One region of the Viridibacillus sp. FSL E2-0187 genome, then DNA from elsewhere that is predicted to be linked to it. Evidence: predicted binding sites of a transcription regulator. Region 1 holds the regulator's gene; each other region holds the start of a gene.
The links. The regulator LexA, encoded in region 1, represses DNA repair genes until DNA is damaged. The targets are predictions, from matches to a motif close to CGAACATATGTTCG.

Region 2: MHH85_RS09420 (rRNA methyltransferase) is a predicted target of LexA. The motif match lies at 2,588-2,601, and genes of this name have one in related genera.
Region 3: MHH85_RS05230 (DNA polymerase IV) is a predicted target of LexA. The motif match lies at 2,553-2,566, and genes of this name have one in related genera.

The regions. Positions count from the first base shown of each region.
Region 1 covers NZ_JBBOVG010000001.1:2,941,006-2,947,166, reverse strand. Annotated here, with positions in the region: gene MHH85_RS14460 (hypothetical protein) at 1-64, opposite strand, end outside; gene MHH85_RS14455 (DUF7010 family protein) at 624-1,169, opposite strand; gene MHH85_RS14450 (hypothetical protein) at 1,489-1,647, shown strand; gene lexA (transcriptional repressor LexA) at 2,223-2,843, opposite strand; gene yneA (cell division suppressor protein YneA) at 3,010-3,324, shown strand; gene MHH85_RS14435 (YneB family resolvase-like protein) at 3,321-3,977, shown strand; gene MHH85_RS14430 (DUF896 domain-containing protein) at 4,044-4,280, shown strand; gene tkt (transketolase) at 4,374-6,161, shown strand, end outside.
Region 2 covers NZ_JBBOVG010000001.1:1,944,056-1,950,216, reverse strand. Annotated here, with positions in the region: gene MHH85_RS09435 (ABC transporter substrate-binding protein) at 1-639, shown strand, start outside; gene MHH85_RS09430 (NUDIX hydrolase) at 817-1,239, opposite strand; gene MHH85_RS09425 (class I SAM-dependent methyltransferase) at 1,628-2,371, shown strand; gene MHH85_RS09420 (rRNA methyltransferase) at 2,658-3,029, shown strand; gene MHH85_RS09415 (hypothetical protein) at 4,066-4,572, opposite strand; gene MHH85_RS09410 (LCP family glycopolymer transferase) at 4,797-5,720, opposite strand; gene MHH85_RS09405 (HD domain-containing protein) at 5,924-6,161, opposite strand, start outside.
Region 3 covers NZ_JBBOVG010000001.1:1,070,728-1,076,888, forward strand. Annotated here, with positions in the region: gene MHH85_RS05215 (GNAT family N-acetyltransferase) at 1-491, opposite strand, end outside; gene MHH85_RS05220 (M20/M25/M40 family metallo-hydrolase) at 815-1,933, shown strand; gene MHH85_RS05225 (chemotaxis protein CheW) at 1,962-2,447, shown strand; gene MHH85_RS05230 (DNA polymerase IV) at 2,615-3,865, shown strand; gene MHH85_RS05235 (hypothetical protein) at 3,891-4,301, shown strand; gene rnz (ribonuclease Z) at 4,516-5,463, shown strand; gene MHH85_RS05245 (VOC family protein) at 5,542-5,988, opposite strand.

The sequences.
Region 1 (6,161 bases):
CGTTAACAAATGGAGTTAATATTAATGTAACTCCAATCAATAATAAGAATAATAGTCTCTTCATAATAAAATTGATCCTCCTCTTAGTTACTATAAATGTAACAAACCTCCTAAAATGTATCTGTAATAAAAATTTGTGATGAAAGAAAAGTAAATCGGATATCCACTAGTGTATTTAAAATCACTTATCCCGCCATGTAAATGAGTTTCTTCTATATAAAATAACATGCACTAATGTTACTTATATTTGCCCACATCACGTCGCGCATCTTGCCCACATCTTGCCCACATTTATTTTGGTTTTAATGATTATCATTGATGATGAAACTTTATAAACCTTGATATAACAATTGTTTTAAGGGGATATAAGGATACCTAATAATATGAAACATGTTCCGTATACAAATACACCAATGGGAACGTGACCAATACTTGAAAATGTATTAATAGTTAAAACCGTTGAGGCTCTAGGCTTCAACGGTTTTTTTGTTTAACAAGATTAACACTCTTGTGGTAACACGTTTGAAAAGTTACCACATTTATACCACGAAAAAGGTAAGTGCCTAAATTGATACGAGAGCTGTCTATTTCTGTGAAATCTAACTGACGTGCATAATAGGTGATTAAACAAGACTGGCTTTAAGTTCTCTTAGAATTAAAAGAACACCAATTCCATACACAATAGAAATTGCTAAAGGTACAAGTGTGAAAGCTTGATCAACAAGGAAGCTACCTATGAATAGAGCGGAAAGACAGGTGCCTAAAGTAACAAATAAATAAGCTTTGCTTTTATAAATCCACATGTAAGGCAGAAAATGAGATCCTGCAAGTAAACCAATTGTGAAGGGAAGGTATTCAGGGATTTTCATATACACAATTATATATACAGGTATATAAAAAGCTTGGGGAGCTGCAACTATTCCACCTAAAGCACCTAAATGATTGTTAGTAGTATATAAATTAACACCAAGAATTTTACTAATAAGAATTCCAATAGGGAAAATGGCGCCTAAGCCAAATATCCAAATTAAACGTACAGCTTCTATTGGGAAAACTAAGGGCATTAGTGTGAAAATTAAGAATACAATCGCGCCAGACAGCAATATTGGGAATCCTTTTTTTGCTTCAAAAATGATTTCTTTTTGTAATTCATCCAAAGTTTTACTCATAAATACACTCCTTCATAAAATTGGTATAATATTTCTATAATATACCAGTGTTTAACTAGCTTTTCTATAGCTGATTGTTAAACGGAATTGCTTTAGGGATTATCGTTTACCGATGTCACCAATTTGGGGTATTAACCAAGTATACTTCGCTAAGTTAAATCAAAGGTTAGGATATTTACTTTCCACTCTGCCTATTTTTAAATTACTTTGATTCAAATGGATGAGTAAAATCTCTAAAATAAAAAACAATTAAAGGGATATTAGGTAAAATATAGAATATAACAAATGTGGGAAAATAATCATTCGGAGGTTGATATTAATGAAAAAGTCGATGTTATCTATTGCTGCTTTACTAGTCTTGAGTTTATCGTTTGGTGCAAGTGCAAATGCTACACCACCAAGTAATGGATGGGAAGGTGGAGGTGGTAGTGTTAAGCCGCCTAAGTGCAATAATCAAGGTCAATGCCCAATTGCCTAATGACAACGAAACAAGAGCATCCTTCGGGGTGCTTTTTTTGCTTTGACATAAACGAATGCCTAAATGACTAAAACCCCTTATTGGATGGCGTTCGTTTGCATAAGTGTGAAATATATAGAATGTCAAATATGTAAAATACTTCTTAACTTCTATTGCCGTATATTCGTGAAGGCGGTGATGATTGGTTGAGAAGAAATTGAATCCTAAACAATGTGCCTTTGCTAATCAACAAGAGAAGTATTGGAATACCTCACAAGTATCATTCGTGGCGGAAAGTGACCAATACTTGAAAATGTATTAATAGTTAAAATCGTTGAGGCTCTATGTTTCAACGGTTTTTTACTTACCACGATTCAATCTCTCGTGGTAACGCATTTAATTACTACTTAATTTTAACGATTTGTTTTTTGCTTATCTTTTGTAACTAAAATATAAAATAAATCACGATAACGATATATGGGACTGCGTGATATAGATTGTGCGATTATACTAACTATATATTTTGGTTATGTATATAAAAAAAGATTGCAAGAATCAATATTTCACTGATTCCTACAATCCGATATAGTTGTGCCTTATAATACGTTACGATACAAACCAACTACTTTTCCTAAGATGGAAACTTGATCTACAATAATTGGCTCCATAGAAGAGTTTTCTGGCTGTAAGCGGAAATAAGATTCTTCTTTAAAAAATCGTTTTACAGTTGCTTCATTATCCTCTGTCATCGCAACAACAATTTCGCCATTACTCGCGGTTGCTTGTTGTTTCACGATTACATAGTCTCCATCTAATATACCAGCTTCGATCATAGATTCGCCCATAATTTCAAGCATAAAAATTTGATCCTCAGTTGTTCCGTAAGAATCCGGAATTGGGAAGTATTCTTCAATATTCTCAATTGCAGTAATAGGAAGGCCTGCAGTAACTTTACCAACTAGCGGTACATGTACAACACCTTGTTTTGCGATTGTAGAATCTTGCTGATCTAAAATTTCGATTGCACGAGGTTTCGTTGGATCTCGTCGAATCAGCCCTTTGCTCTCAAGTCTAGCAAGATGTCCGTGGACTGTAGAACTTGATGCAAGACCAACTGCTTCACCAATTTCACGGACGGAAGGTGGGTATCCTTTAGTGCGAACTTCCTCTTTGATGAAAGACAATATATCTTCTTGTCTTTTCGATACTTTTTTCAATCCAATCACCTCTTTATCTCATACTATGTAAAAGTTATTAATAGTATAGCATTAGCGAACAAACAGTGCAAACATAAGTTCGAAAAAGCCGTTGACAAAAACAAACGTTCGGTTTATATTGAGAACATACATTCCGAACAGGTATTCGAAAAAGGGGAGAATAAGTGTGAGTTGGTTCAAAAAAAATCAATATATTACATTACTTTTTGGATTTTGCGTAATCTTTACAACAATATTAGTAGTTGTAAATAGTGGGAAAACATCATATAAAGAAATTAAAGTCCATGACGGAGATACTTTAATTTCTCTTGCAGATAGATATAAAGGGAAAATGGCTAACCATGAATGGATAGCAAAAGTTAAAAATGAAAATAATTTAATTGACGATACTATATATGCGGGGCATACTCTAATAGTTCCGGAACATGATAATTTAAAAGTTCCAAATATAGGAGTAGAAGTGGCGAGTGATAAAAGATGAAACAAAAAATAGCTATTCTCTATTGCCGTGTAAGTACTGAAAAAGATACACAAGATACTTCGCTTGAAAGGCAAGAGATTGAGTTAAGGGAATTTGCAACAAGTAAAGGATATGAAGTTGCACAAGTCTTTACAGATCGACATAGTGGATATGATATTGATCGGGAAGGTTTACTTGATTTACTTGAGTGTGTGAAGGAATATGAACAACCAGCACTATTTGTTCAAGATGAGACGCGCTTAGGGCGTGGTAATGGCCGAATGGCGGTACTTCATTTATTGCAAAAAACGAATACAGATATTTTTACATTAAGTGATGCAGGTCAAGTTCGGCTAAATGAAATGGACGCTATGTTGCTAGAAATTCTAGCGATAGTAGAAGAATATCAACGTAAATTACATAACGCGAAAATCCGTAGAGGGATGAGGAGAGCTGTACAGAACGGGTATAGGCCAGAAAAGAATTTAAAAGATCGAGGAAATCCTGAGGGACGAGATCGCATAGATGTTCCGATTGAACAAATTATTCAACTTAGACAAAAGGGTATGACATTTGAAGAAATAACAGACACTTTGAGAGGATTGGGATTCCAAGTTAGTAAAGCGACAATTCATCGAAGATTTATGGAATTTAAAGAGAAAAATAAAGACTAAAAGCTTGCGCTTGCGGTCTTTTTTGCATACCTTTGTATTAAGGTCTGTATGAAAGGTGAGAAATAAATGTTATCAAAAGAAAAATTACAACGTATAAGTGTACTTTCGAAAAAATCAAAGTCACAAGGTTTAACTGTAGAAGAAGCAAAAGAACAAACAACACTTCGTAAGGAGTACTTAGACACATTCCGATCTTCAATGCGTGAGACGATTGAAAATGTTCGTGTTTTCGATCCAGAGGGAAATGAAGTAACGCCTGAGAAGCTACGTCAAAAACAAAATAAGAATAATCGGTTAAATTAAACACATATTTATAGAGAAAACATTGTTTTATATTAGATTTTTGACTAAAATATATTAGTACACTATTTAGCTTAAGAAAGGATGTCTATTAAAATGACTCAACAAGCAGATCAGCTTGCAATTAACACAATTCGAACTTTGTCAATTGATGCTATTGAAAAGGCTAACTCAGGTCACCCAGGATTACCAATGGGGGCTGCTCCAATGGCTTATACTCTTTGGACAAAACAACTTCGTCACAATCCTTCAAACCCTAAATGGTTTAACCGCGATCGCTTTATTTTATCAGCAGGTCATGGCTCGATGCTTTTGTATAGCCTATTACACTTAGGTGGATATGATTTACCAATGGAAGAAATCAAAAACTTCCGTCAATGGGATTCAAAAACACCTGGTCACCCAGAATATGGTCATACAGCAGGAGTTGAAGCAACAACTGGACCATTAGGACAAGGTATTGCAATGGCTGTTGGTATGGCAATGGCGGAAAGTCACCTTGCAGGCGTTTATAACAAGCCTGAACATAAAGTAGTAGATCATTATACATTTGCACTTTGTGGTGATGGGGATTTGATGGAAGGTGTTGCTGCTGAGGCAATTTCTTTAGCGGGTCACTTACAACTTGAAAAACTGATAGTGCTATATGATAGCAATGATATTTCTTTAGATGGCGATTTAAATAAATCATTCTCTGAAAACATTCAAAAACGTTTTGGATCATATAACTGGAACTACATTCGTGTAGATGATGGTAATGATATTGAAGCGATAAATAAGGCCATTGAACAAGCAAAAGCTCATCAAGGCCAACCTACTATTATTGAAGTAAAAACAGTTATTGGCTACGGATCTCCAAACAAATCAGGTAAAGCTGACTCTCACGGTTCTCCACTAGGTGCTGATGAAGTGAAACTTACTAAAGAACACTACTCATGGCCTCATGAACCATTCCATGTACCTGAAGATGTATATGCAACGTTTAAACAAGCGGCTGAAGTTCAAGGAACTCTTGCTGAAGCTACTTGGAATGAACAATTTGAAGCTTATAAAAAAGCATATCCTGCACTTGCAGAACAGTTTGTAAATGCGATGAATGGGGAACTTCCTGAAGATTTCGCATCTGCAGTACCTGTTTATGAAGCTGGTAAATCAATTGCTACACGTTCATCTTCTGGTGAAGTTATCAATGCACTTGCAAAAAACACGCCTTCATTCTTTGGAGGAAGTGCGGATTTAGCTGGATCAAATAAAACATACATGAAAGATGCTGGCGATTTCACAGCAGAAACTCCAGAAGGTCGTAACATTTGGTTTGGTGTTCGAGAATTTGCTATGGGTGCAGCTTTAAATGGTATGGCACTTCATGGTGGTGTAAACGTCTTTGGTGGTACATTCTTCGTCTTCAGTGACTATGTACGTCCAGCAATTCGTCTATCTGCATTAATGGGACTACCTGTAACATATGTATTTACGCATGACAGTATTGCTGTTGGTGAAGATGGTCCAACACATGAACCTGTTGAACATTTAGCTGCATTACGCGCTATGCCAAACCTTTCTGTTATTCGTCCTGCTGATGCAAACGAATCTGCGGAAGCTTGGAAATTAGCTGTATCATCTAAAAACCAACCAACAGTTTTAGTGCTTTCTCGTCAAAACTTACCTGTGTCTGAAAACTCGGCTTCACTTGCTGCTGAGGGTGTAGCTAAAGGTGCTTATGTTGTTTCAAAAGCAACTAAAGAAGTAGCGGATGCACTAATTTTAGCAACTGGCTCAGAAGTTAGCCTTGCTATAGAAGCTCAAAAACAACTAGCAGCTGAAGGTATTGATGTATCAGTTGTTTCTATGCCATCATTCGATCGTTTTGAAGCTCAAGATGCA
Region 2 (6,161 bases), 1.0 Mb from region 1:
GATAAGATTAAAGATTACTCAGATTTTAAAGGTAAAAAGATTGCAGTCTCTGCAAAAAATGCGATTGATGGCTACATCTATCAAAGAATGCTTGAACATGCAGGGTTAACGGATAAGGATGTTAAATTCACACTAATGAATGACTTCGGTAGCATGCTTGGAGCCCTCCAAAACGGTTCAATAGATGCTGCGCTTAGTATTGAGCCATTAATTGCTCAAGGAATCGATAAAGGCATTCTAGCACGCTTTGGAGATACAACTGACTATGCGCCAGATTCACAAATAGCCTTAGTTTTAGCATCTCCTAAATTTATGAAGGAAGAACAAGACGTTTCACTTCGCTTTATGTTGGCTTATTTAAAAGGTGTCCGTGATTATAATGATGCGTTCATCAAAGGAGAAGGCAAAGACCAAATCATCGACATCATGACAAAACATACAGCATTAAAAGACGCGAAGTTATGGGAAAAAGTATACGTAACTGGTCTTGATCCAGATGGTAAAATGCGTATTGATGACATTCATGCACAATACGATATGTACAAAGCAAATGGGGCAACACAAGGGGAGTTCGACTTCGACAAAGCAATTGACACTTCACTCACAGAAAAAGCCGTCAAAATCCTTGGCGAATATTGATTTATTCGTGTTTGATTTGTTTTAATTGCAACGATTCCCGCCTATGGCGCGAATTTAATGTGTTATGGGCGTCTATATAAATCAAAGTGGCTTTCATCGTAACAAGATGAAAGCCACTTTTTTATTTTTTACGGCCATATATGTCTTTGTCTAAATGTTATTCACCAATAAAGTCACTTAAACAGCTATTAACTTTTCAGCTAACTTTATGTTTTCCTTTAGATAAATTGGTATTTCAGAGTTATGTAAAATCTCCTCTGTCGACATCCAACAAACATCGTCTACTTCATCTAAACACTTAGCATATGCTTCTCCAGACTCGTGATCACATTGAAAAACAATATCTATTACGTTTAATCCTGAATCTGTAACAAAAAAAGAACTATTCACATATTTCAGGTTTGAAACCTCAATACCAACTTCTTCAAAGATTTCTCTTTTTAATGTTTTCTCTAATACATCAGTTGATGTTCCATCTACTTCCACTTTACCACCAACAAGAGAAAGTAAGCCGCCAGCATGTTCTTCCTTTTTGCTGCGACTTATTAAAAGCCATTTTTCATTTTTGTTAATTGCCCCTTCAACATTTACGATAAACATAAACTCCCCCCAAAATTAAGCGTTATATAATATTCTATCTAACTAGAAGCTTATCCTTTAAAGAGTATGAATAAGTTAAAAACTCGATACTCCATGATCTTGCGGTTATCATTCGCTCCGCATATATGTAACGTCGTCAGAGGTAACGAATAAGTACCAATAATTTATAGATAAAAAGAAATCATCTATTCTCTTTGGTCGATTAGATGGTTTCTGTATGTGTAAAGTTAAGACAGTTTCGTAAGTATATAATATTCCCATATTTTAGGTATGCATCTATCTACATATTACCAAAATATAAAATATAAGTCTATTTTTTGTTTATTATGTGAAAATAAAGGTGCGCAAATATAGCATAATGTTATGCCCCAAAATTTGGAGGTTTGTAATGAAACAAAACATCTATGATCACCCTGACTTTTTCAATGGCTATAAGGAGCTTCGGCAATCTAGTTATAATTACAATAACTTACTCGAACAGCCTACGTTGAAGGCAATGTTACCTGAATTAAAGGATACAAAAATTCTTGATATCGGGTGTGGAATGGGGGAATTCGCTAGCTATTGCATACAACAAGGATCAAAACATGTAACAGGAATCGACATCTCTTTAAATATGATTTCAATGGCACGTAAAAATAATCCACATAGATCTATTCAATATATACATGAAGCGATCGAGGATATAAACTTCGCACCTTCAAGTTTTGATATTGTAATTAGTTCACTTGCAGTTCATTATATGGAGGACTTCGAAGCGATAACATCAAAAATTTCAAATGTCTTATGTGAAAACGGTACTTTTCTTTTTTCAATGGAACATCCAATTGTTACTTCAAGAAAAGAGATGGATAACTGGTTTAGTGATGATAAAAGACGACTTCTACATTATGCTATAGACAATTACCAGGAAGAAGGGCAAAGAAGCCAGCATTGGTATATTGATGGTGTTATCAAATATCATCGAACATTTTCAACCATCATTAATACGCTTATCTCAAAGCACTTGCAAATAGAAAAGATAATTGAGCCGATACCTACTAATGAAGCAATTAACCAATTACCTAGCTTGCAAAAAGAACTTCGTCGACCTTCTTTTCTAATCATAAAGGCAAAAAAAATGATTCTTTAATTCTGGCACCCTTTGTACAATCGGAAGCTGCCATCTGAAAAATGCCCTTTTTCAACACGCGGAACAAATGTTCTGGTTGTGTGAAAAGGGCATTTTTCGCATTAAAAAAATGTAATTCAAACTTATATAGTGTAAAAATACAACAATTATACGGTTGTTTATCCATTTTTTTGAATTAATGGCTGTATTGTATTAAGAACATGTATATTGCATATAAGAACATTCGTTTGTATACTAGGGGAAAGGGCACTTTTTATTAAGAATAAGCTAGGAGATGGTGTTTTTTATGTGGAAATTATCAAATGGAAAATTAATTCAAGCAACAGATATAGCCCGAGTTAAATTTCGTACGAATATAAGTGCTGCGGTTTTGGCGAAACTAAAAGTGATGGCTGATGATTATGATACTCATGTCAATTACTTGTTGGAATCAGGTGTACAAGCCGTATTAGATCAAAATACAATCGTCTATGATAAAGCAACTCGTCCAGCAGATCGAGTGCAGTATAAGACAACATACGATGCAGATCTTTTAGAAGCTTTGAAGGGTTTTGCGAAACAGCACCAAGTATATATAAACGATGTTATTGAATATAGCGTACAATACATAGATCTAAATGATGTGAAAAATGCGAGTTACAAACATAGAGTAGAGTGATGGAAATTCACTTTTACTCTAAATCACAGAACGCCCCGAACATAATATACATTATAGGAAGTTAAGTTTCATTTCATAAGTATACTTGAAACAGTGAGATATTTTGAAATTTAAGATGAACTGACGTTTTATTAAAGTTTATTTAAATTAGTCATAGATCCATTTAAACTGTTCAATTATGCATTTGAGGCATTCGATAAAACAATTAACTCATTCATTTAATCATTAGCCTTTTCGTTCACTTTAGCTCAATTAGCAACAATATCCTATAAATTCTTTTTACCAATATGCTCCTTTTTTCTACTGCTTAAGATTTTTCTGAAAGTTTTATCCAACTAATATTTTTTTGAAATTTAGCATGTAATCCCTAAACTAAATTTATTTCTTATAAAGATTTACATTACTTAAAGCAAAAATAATATTCTATAAAATATAACAAACATCTAATTATCTATATCTCTGTACTTTTAAAGCCTGTTAGGATACCCAGAATCATGTTGTATATAAAAACATGACACTTCCCTACCCTTTTAATTAAAGGCCTTTAAAAACGCTCATAACCACTATTTTTTATTCGCTAAATTAATTTGGTCTTTTATCGAATTATTGGATAGTGCAAACATTAACTTTTTCCGAGTATAAGTGACTTTTTACAATAAAAGACGGTGGTTAATTAAACTTTGAGACTTTCATGTGCAAAGTGTTAATAACTTCAACTTCAAACAAGCATAATCCCGTTCTAATTTTAGGACGGGGTTATGCTTAAGTTATTTAATTATTGACATAAAACTTTTCAATCGAACCGATTGTATAAAAAGAGTTGGTGGTAACAGTGAAAGCAATCATAAAGTCATTTATTAAGAAAACCTATTATCTTTGCTAAGTAGACTGTAAAATTTACCAGTGTTTGTATTTCCTGTTTTAGATTTCGTCATTTGAAAATCGATTTTTTATTATCAATACATATACTTCAGTACTCGTTTGAATATTGCCAAGGATAATTGCCAATCTGTAGAAACTCATTAGTATTTCTTTTTTAGGCCAATATAAAACGGATGAATCCTAATATTGCAAAGCAAAACAGTACTATACCTGCTCCAATGCCTGTAATAGCGCTATTGGCTACGTTAAGCTTTTTAGAGAGAAATACGGAGATGATTGAGACTGCGACGAGGAGAGCTGCTAAGAGATATAAACTGGAGTCTTGGAAGATGCTTTTTAACCAGATAAAATGTATGCCGACGATAAAGGCAACCCAAGGAGCCACATAGTCTTTTCTTTTATTTTTAATTAATAAGAAAGCACCGATCCCTGCTACGAAGAATTCAATGTACACGAAGATTAAATAATTCTTAAATGTAGCCGCTTCCGACAATGCGCTTGGTCTATGCCAATTTGTCACGCTTAAATAAATGCCAAGTAAGCCGACTAAAAGCGAAAATGCAGAAGCAATGCCTAGATATTTTCGCCAGTTTTCTTTTGGTTTTTCCTGTGCCCAGCCAAACCAGCTTGATGCAAACACTCCGAAAATCGCCATGTACATTGCGTAGTCTCTAACAAAATCTATGTGAATTCCCCCTCATTTTATACAGTTAAAGAATCTTAAACGTTTTAATTAAAAACGTACTTATTAATTTATACAGTTTTTTAAATGGCGTTATGTCTTTTTTCTAGAGTTACTTATGTATCTTCAGATTTATTTCGTTATAGAACAGAATAAAAAAATCCCGTATTCCACAAAGGATACGGGATTTTAATACATAGGTTCTATTTTAATAAAAGGTGACCCTTTAACGATTGTTTAATTTCACTTAGCTCATTTGCATCAGGGTAATAGTACCATACCCCTGCTTCTTTTCCTCCATTGCCTTTTTCAAATTGAATTTGCTCTATATTTTTATTCAATGATTTATATTGTTTCTGAATATCTAACATTTCTTTCAACGTGAGATTCGTTTTAATATTATCACCTAAATTACCAAGGATATCGTCTATTTTTAATAACGATGATAGGTTTGTTCCTTTATCTAAAACGGCTTGAATGAGTTGCTTTTGTCTAATTTGACGACCAAAGTCACCTCGAGGATCTTCATATCGAATACGAGAGAATATTAGCGCTTCTTTACCATTAAGCTCTATCTCGCCTTTCGGGAAGTGATAGTTTTTGTATGTTAAATCCATATCATTTACAACTGTGACACCATTTAACGTATCAATTATATCTTTAAAGCCTTCCATGTTTACTTTCACATAATAATCAATTGGCATATCTAAAAAGTTTTCGACCGTTGCAATGGCCATCTCTGCTCCGCCACGAGCATAAGCATGATTAATTTTCTCTACTGTTCCATTCCCTACGATCTCAGTTTTTGTGTCACGAGGAATACTTAACATTTTCACCGATTCTTCTTTTGGATTGACTGTCAGCACGATCATTGTATCTGATCTACCTGAATCGTTAGCTCTCTCATCAACACCTAACAATAATACAGAAAAAGGATCTTGTTTTTTAATAGATATATCATTTTCTCTCTTATCTGTTTTATTTATAGGATCATGCATGTTATCAAGAGCTGAATTGAAAGAATTATATAAACTAAATGCATAGCCGCCTACCCCGAATACTAATAACAGTACAATACCAAGTATAATTTGGTATTTTTTCTGTTTATACCACTTTTTATCTTCCATCATCATTCTCCTAATCTTTCTGATATATAAGTAAATTCTTTTATAATTGTAATCTTCCTTAAATTTCATGGTTTAATTGAAAATCATGAAATCTAATACATATAACGATAAAATTGTTTAAATGGTTGCCAAAGAATATTATAAAAATTTTTCTTAAAAGGTCAACAAAAAAGAGCTGCTCCAGCAACTCCATGAAAATGACCCTATTTATTTAATAAATCATTAATTGCTTTAATTGCTTTTGAAGTTTGAGCATGAACTAACCAATCAGCTCTAACCATCTCTTTATTTATCGAAAGTATTTCTACAATTTCCATATCATTAAGTACATGATGTATTGGCTTCAGTTTGCCATTTACCAATGCTGCAGACATACATTTAGCTAATTGTGGATTTAATGTAAATGCGAAATCAATAATTGTTGAACCTCTAGGCAAGGAG
Region 3 (6,161 bases), 1.9 Mb from region 1:
ACCATATACTCGGAATCATAATATCCATTTTTGATTTTAAGTGCCCGTTCTTCGAGTCCATATGTTTTGAACCCCATATTAATATAAAGATTCCTTGCAGTATCATTTGTTGTTATTACTTCTAAGTTAATTTTTTCTATAGACTCAATTGTCTTTGCATGATCGATTGCCGCCGAAAGGAGTGCTTTACCAACGCCTAACCCACGAAATTTAGAACTTACATACATGGCGAAAATATTAGCCCTATGATGAAGTTTTGAAGTAGACTCTTGAACCAAAGTCACAACACCAATTAGTTCTTTATCATTGAAAGCCCCAAATGTGAAAGTTCCTTCGCTCGATAAATTTTTTATTACAGCCTCAACAGGAGATTCTCTTTTAATAGCTTCTTCATAACTTGAAGAAAAAGCTTCAGGATTATTTTTTAATGCATCCAATCTCAAATCCCAATAACTTTTTGCATCTGATGATACTAACAATTTAATATCCATAAGTGCTCCTTTCGAGTAGCAAAGTAACAATTAGTAATAGAAGTTGTAAATTTAAATGATCCAATCAGACTTTAAATTAATTCTCCTCACATCAACAAAAATCCTTCAATTGAATAGTTTTAATATTTACTAAATTACACTTCACACGCAGCTAAAATATATGTAGGGGCTAAGTTGGATGAAAATTTAATCCATTTAATCTATCAAACTATATTGATTATTAGAGAATAGCTAAGTAAATTACAGGAGTTCACTTAAATTCTATGCTAAAATAAGGGAATAAGAAGTTAGTAAAATCTAGTTTATAAAGGGGTTCTTTCATAATGACAAGTCGTATCGTAGAAGAATTTTTGGAACTCGTACAAATTGATTCTGAAACATTCCATGAAGAGAAAATTTCACCGGTATTAAAAACTAAATTAGAAGCATTAGGCTTTGAAGTCGAAGAAGATGATGCAGCAAGTCGTAATGGACATGCATCAGGTAACTTAATCTGTACTTTGCGAGGGACTGTAGATGCACAACCAATTTATTTTACCTCGCATATGGACACTGTAGTGCCTGGTAAAGGAATTAAACCAATCATCAAAGAAGATGGCTACATCCATTCTGATGGTACAACAATTTTAGGAGCGGATGATAAAGCGGGAATAGCAGCACTTCTTGAATTACCAAAACGCTTAAAAGAACAAAATATCGCACATGGTGATATTCAGTATATTATTACTGCTGGCGAAGAAAGCGGTTTAGCAGGAGCGAAAGAGTTAGACCCATCGAAAATCTTTGCTAAATATGGCTTTGCAGTTGATAGTGACTGTAAAGTGGGTGGCATCGTAACTGCAGCACCTTTCCAAGCGAAAGTGGAAGCAGTTATCTATGGTAAAACAGCCCACGCTGGAGTTGCACCTGAGAAAGGAATTTCAGCTATTACTGTTGCAGCGAAATCAATTGCAGCGATGAAATTAGGTCGTTTAGATGCTGAAACAACAGCAAACATTGGTCGCTTTGAAGGGGGACAAGCAACGAATATCGTTTGTGATGAAGTGCATATTTTAGCTGAAGCCCGTTCAATTAATGAAGCGAAATTAGAGGCACAAACAGCTCATATGAAAGAAGTTTTCGAACAAACTGCTGAAAAAATGGGTGGTAAAGCCGAAATAACTATTAAGCGCATGTACCCAGGTTTCCGTTTCACTGAAGACGATTTAGTCGTGAAAGTGGCTCAAGAAGCAGTTCGTAATATTGGTCGTACACCAGAAATTTTGACAAGTGGTGGGGGTAGTGATGCAAATGTGATCGCTGGATTTGGCATCCCTACAGTCAATCTTGCTGTCGGATATGAAGACATTCATACAACAAAAGAACGTATTCCAGTTGAAGAATTAGAGAAACTTGCGGACTTATTAGTGGAAATTGTAAAATGCGCGGCTGAAATTAAATAACACATATTACAAGAAGAGGTAGAAGCCAATGTCTAGTAGTAAAGTAGTCGTTTTCCGTTGTGGTCAAGAAGAATACGCTGTTCCCATCGATCACGTCGTATCAATCGAGAAAATGGAACATGTTAATCCCATTCCACACTTACCAAGCTATGTAACAGGTTTAATGAGAATGCGCGGAGAATTAATGCCGATATTAGATTTCGAGCAAATCTTATACAGAGGTCAAGCAGCGGGAGATCAAGTGCGAATAGTTGTTTTACAAACAGGCGATTTCCTATTTGGTCTACTTGTTGTCGAAGCAAAAGAAATTCTCGATATTCCAGCTGAACATTTGCAGCAAATAGGTCTAGTGAATTATTCCAAAACAAAATATTTCACAGCAGTTGCCAACTTAGAAGAACGAATGATTACAATCGTTTCACCTTCAGTATTAGTTGACTCGCTTGAAGGAATTAAAGAACTCAAAGCCTATATGCAAAAATTAAAAGAAGACGAAAAAGCAGCAAAAGCTTAGTTCGTCTTGAGATAAGGCATCCTTAGTCGAAGACTGAGGATGCTTTTTTATGTTGATATTAAAGATAGATAGAAGGTGCCACTAGATCTTATCAAGATAGAAACACCAACATTTGTTCGTTATTTTTGCTATAATATTTATAAGAAAAGAAGCAGGAGAGATGTGTGATGGCGGAGCGGAAACCAAAAGGAAGAATAATTTTCCATATAGATATGAACTGTTTCTATGCCTCTGTTGAGCAAGCACATGATCCAACACTTAAAGGCAAAGCAATCGCCATTGCGGGTAACCCAAAGGAGCGACGAGGCATTCTCGTCACTTGTTCGTATGAAGCGCGTGCAAAAGGGGTTTACACGACGATGGCAGTGTGGGAAGCAAAGCGAAAATGTCCTGAGCTTATTTTGTTACCACCCAATTTTGAACGCTATCGTATTGCTTCAAAAGCGATATTTGACATACTTAGAACATACACCGAACTCGTAGAACCTGTATCCATCGATGAAGGTTATATTGATGTTACGGAACTTGTAAATGGGCGAGAAGCGATAGAGCTCGCAGAAAGCATCCAAAAACGGATTTTAAATGAATTGGATTTGCCATCATCTATAGGAATTGCGCCTAATAAGTTCTTAGCTAAAACAGCTTCTGATATGAAAAAGCCTATGGGCATTACTGTTTTAAGAAAGCGTGAATTACCTAATAGTTTATGGTCGTTACCAGTTATTGAAATGCATGGCGTTGGTGAAAGCACAGCAAAAAAACTTAACGAACTAAAAATCAACACAATCGGTGATTTAGCACAAGCTTCTGAAGCCTTTTTAAAAAGTAACTTAGGTAAGAATGGTGCAAGATTAAAAGACAGAGCAAATGGTATTGATAAAAGGGAAGTCGACCCAAATTCGATTTATGATACGAAAAGCGTAGGTAATTCCACAACTTTGCCAATCGATTTAGTCGAATGGGATGAAGTTCGTAAAACAATCGATGGTCTTTGTGAAAGAGTGGCAAAACGTCTTTCAGCTAAAAATTTAGCTGGCCATACGGTATCCATTCAAATTCGAGATGCTGATTGGCATAACTCAAGTCGTAGTAAAACTTTTTCCAATGCCATTTATAAAAAATCAGATATTCTCGAAATAGCAATTGATTTAACAAAAAAACATTGGCATGGTGAACCTGTTAGATTACTCGGAGTGACGGTGAGTAATGTGATTGACCGCAAAGAAACAGCTGAGCAGTTATCCATTTTCAACTATGAGCAACACGCCAAAGAGGAACCAATTATACAAGTAGTCGAGCAGCTCCAAAAGAAATTCGGTAAAGAAATCATTTCTAAAGGTATGAAAGAAAAGAAAAAGCCTAATTATGAATCACAAACGAGTTTTAGCAAAGACTTTTTGGAAGATCATAAGGATTAATGAAAAAATCTTTTGGGGGAGCATTATGGATAAGAAAAATCTAGAGTATGGAAGTTTAAAAGTAGTCTGTTCTGATGATTGTGGAAATGCACCTAAAAAGAAGTTACTTCAAGAACTGGCTATTGCTTTTGCGAAAAACGATCAAATTTTTATTCTTGAGCATTTGAAGGATGATGTAATTTGGGATATCGTTGGTAATAAGCAAATCCAAGGCAAAAATCATGTTGCTGAACTGTTGATACAAATGGAAAAAGACAGAGCTACAGAGTTACATATTAAGAATAATATTACACATGGGAGCACTGGTTCAATCAATGGCACCATAGTTTTAGATAATAAGAAGAGCTATACTTTCTGTAATATCTATAATTTCACCAGTGCAGGAAGAACTTCTAAAATAAAAGAAATAACTTCCTTCGTAATTGAAGTAAAATAAAATGAATTTAGCATTCATTAATAAATTACTTACAATCAAACTGTAAGTAATTCATAGATGAGATGCGTATCAATGTCCATATGGTGATTGATGCGCATCTTTTTTTGTTATACTAGTTATAAGACGTTATCAATACAAAAGCATAAAAAGCAAGGAATCATTATGAGGATTCTTCATATGTTGATCATTGTATATACCGTAAGGAGGACTTCATTTGCAAATACAATTTTTAGGTACAGGTGCTGGAATGCCGTCAAAAACACGGAATACAAGTGCACTAGCCGTTAAATTATTAGAAGAACGCGGTACATTTTGGCTGTTTGATTGTGGTGAAGCAACGCAACATCAAATTTTACATACAACACTAAAGCCAAGAAAATTAGAAAAAATATTTATAACTCATTTACACGGAGATCACATATTTGGGCTCCCGGGCTTACTTAGCTCTCGTTCTTTCCAAGGTGGAGAAGAATTACTTACCATTTATGGACCAGCAGGATTAAAGACTTGGATAGAACAAACATTACAACTTTCTCAAACCCATCTTAATTATCCTATTGAATTTGTTGAGGTTACTGAAGGTGTAGTGTTTGAAGATGATGGATTTGTGGTTACAGCAAAACCTTTACAGCATGTCGTACCTTGTTTTGGCTACCGAATTGAACAAAAGCCGCTAAGAGGGACATTGCAAATTGAAAAAGCAATAGCTTTGGGTGTTCCTAAGGGTCCACTATTGGGTCAATTGAAAAATGGCTCTGACATTACTTTAGAAGATGGTCGAATAGTGAAAAGTAGTGACGTGACAGATCCACCTAAAGAGGGCTTTATTGTTACGATTTTAGGAGACACACGCTCGTGTGAAAATGCAGTTTTATTGAGTGAAAACGCAGATATTGTCGTGCATGAATCAACATTCGATCATGCAACTGAAGCGCTGGCCGCTAATTATGGACACTCCACAAATATGGATGCAGCAAATATAGCTATTAAAGCAGGAGCAAAAAATTTATTGTTAAATCATTTAAGTGCAAGATTTTTCCCACAAGATATAAAAAACATGTTAGAAGAAGTACATGAAGTGTTTGAAAAAGCCTATATAGTTGCAGATTTTGAGGAATATGAGTGGCATCAAGAAAAATTAGCTCCTTTTAGTCAGCAATAGAAATAAGAAAAAGCTATCCATTAAATTTTGGATAGCTTTTTTGTGATAACAATAGAGTAAGTTTTTGAAAATCTCAAGTTAACCTTCAGTAATAATTAACATATCATTCTCATCAAATTCCCAATTCTCTCCGTAAGCAACTTCCCAGTAATAGCCGTTTGGATCTTGGAAATAGCCACTATAACCACCCCAAAATACTGTCTCAGGTTCTTTCACAATTTTTGCACCAGCTTTTTTTGCTAATACAAATATTTCATCAACCTCTGCTTTCGACTTTCCATTATAAGCAAGGGTAAATCCACTAAAACCATTGCTAATAGCAGGTGGATTATCTTCATCAATATCTTGCACTAAGCGATCAATTGGGAATAGAGAAATTTTTGTTCCTCCATTATTAAAGAAAATTACATCTGGATCGGCATCATTCCCGTATACAAATACTTCAAATCCAAGACCATCGCGATAAAAGCGTAATGACTTTATCATATCTTTAACACCCAAAGTAACTAAATTTAAACGATTCATTCTCCTATCCCCTTTAAATTATTCTATTTTTAAAGCCTTATAGATGTAATTCTATTTAAGTTTCAAATAACCTTCTTTTATTAAAGGACAGACTCTTTGCGTATAGAAAAAAGCATATTTTGAAAAATTTCTTTCAAAATATGCTCATATTGGTTATCAAAAAATTCACTTGG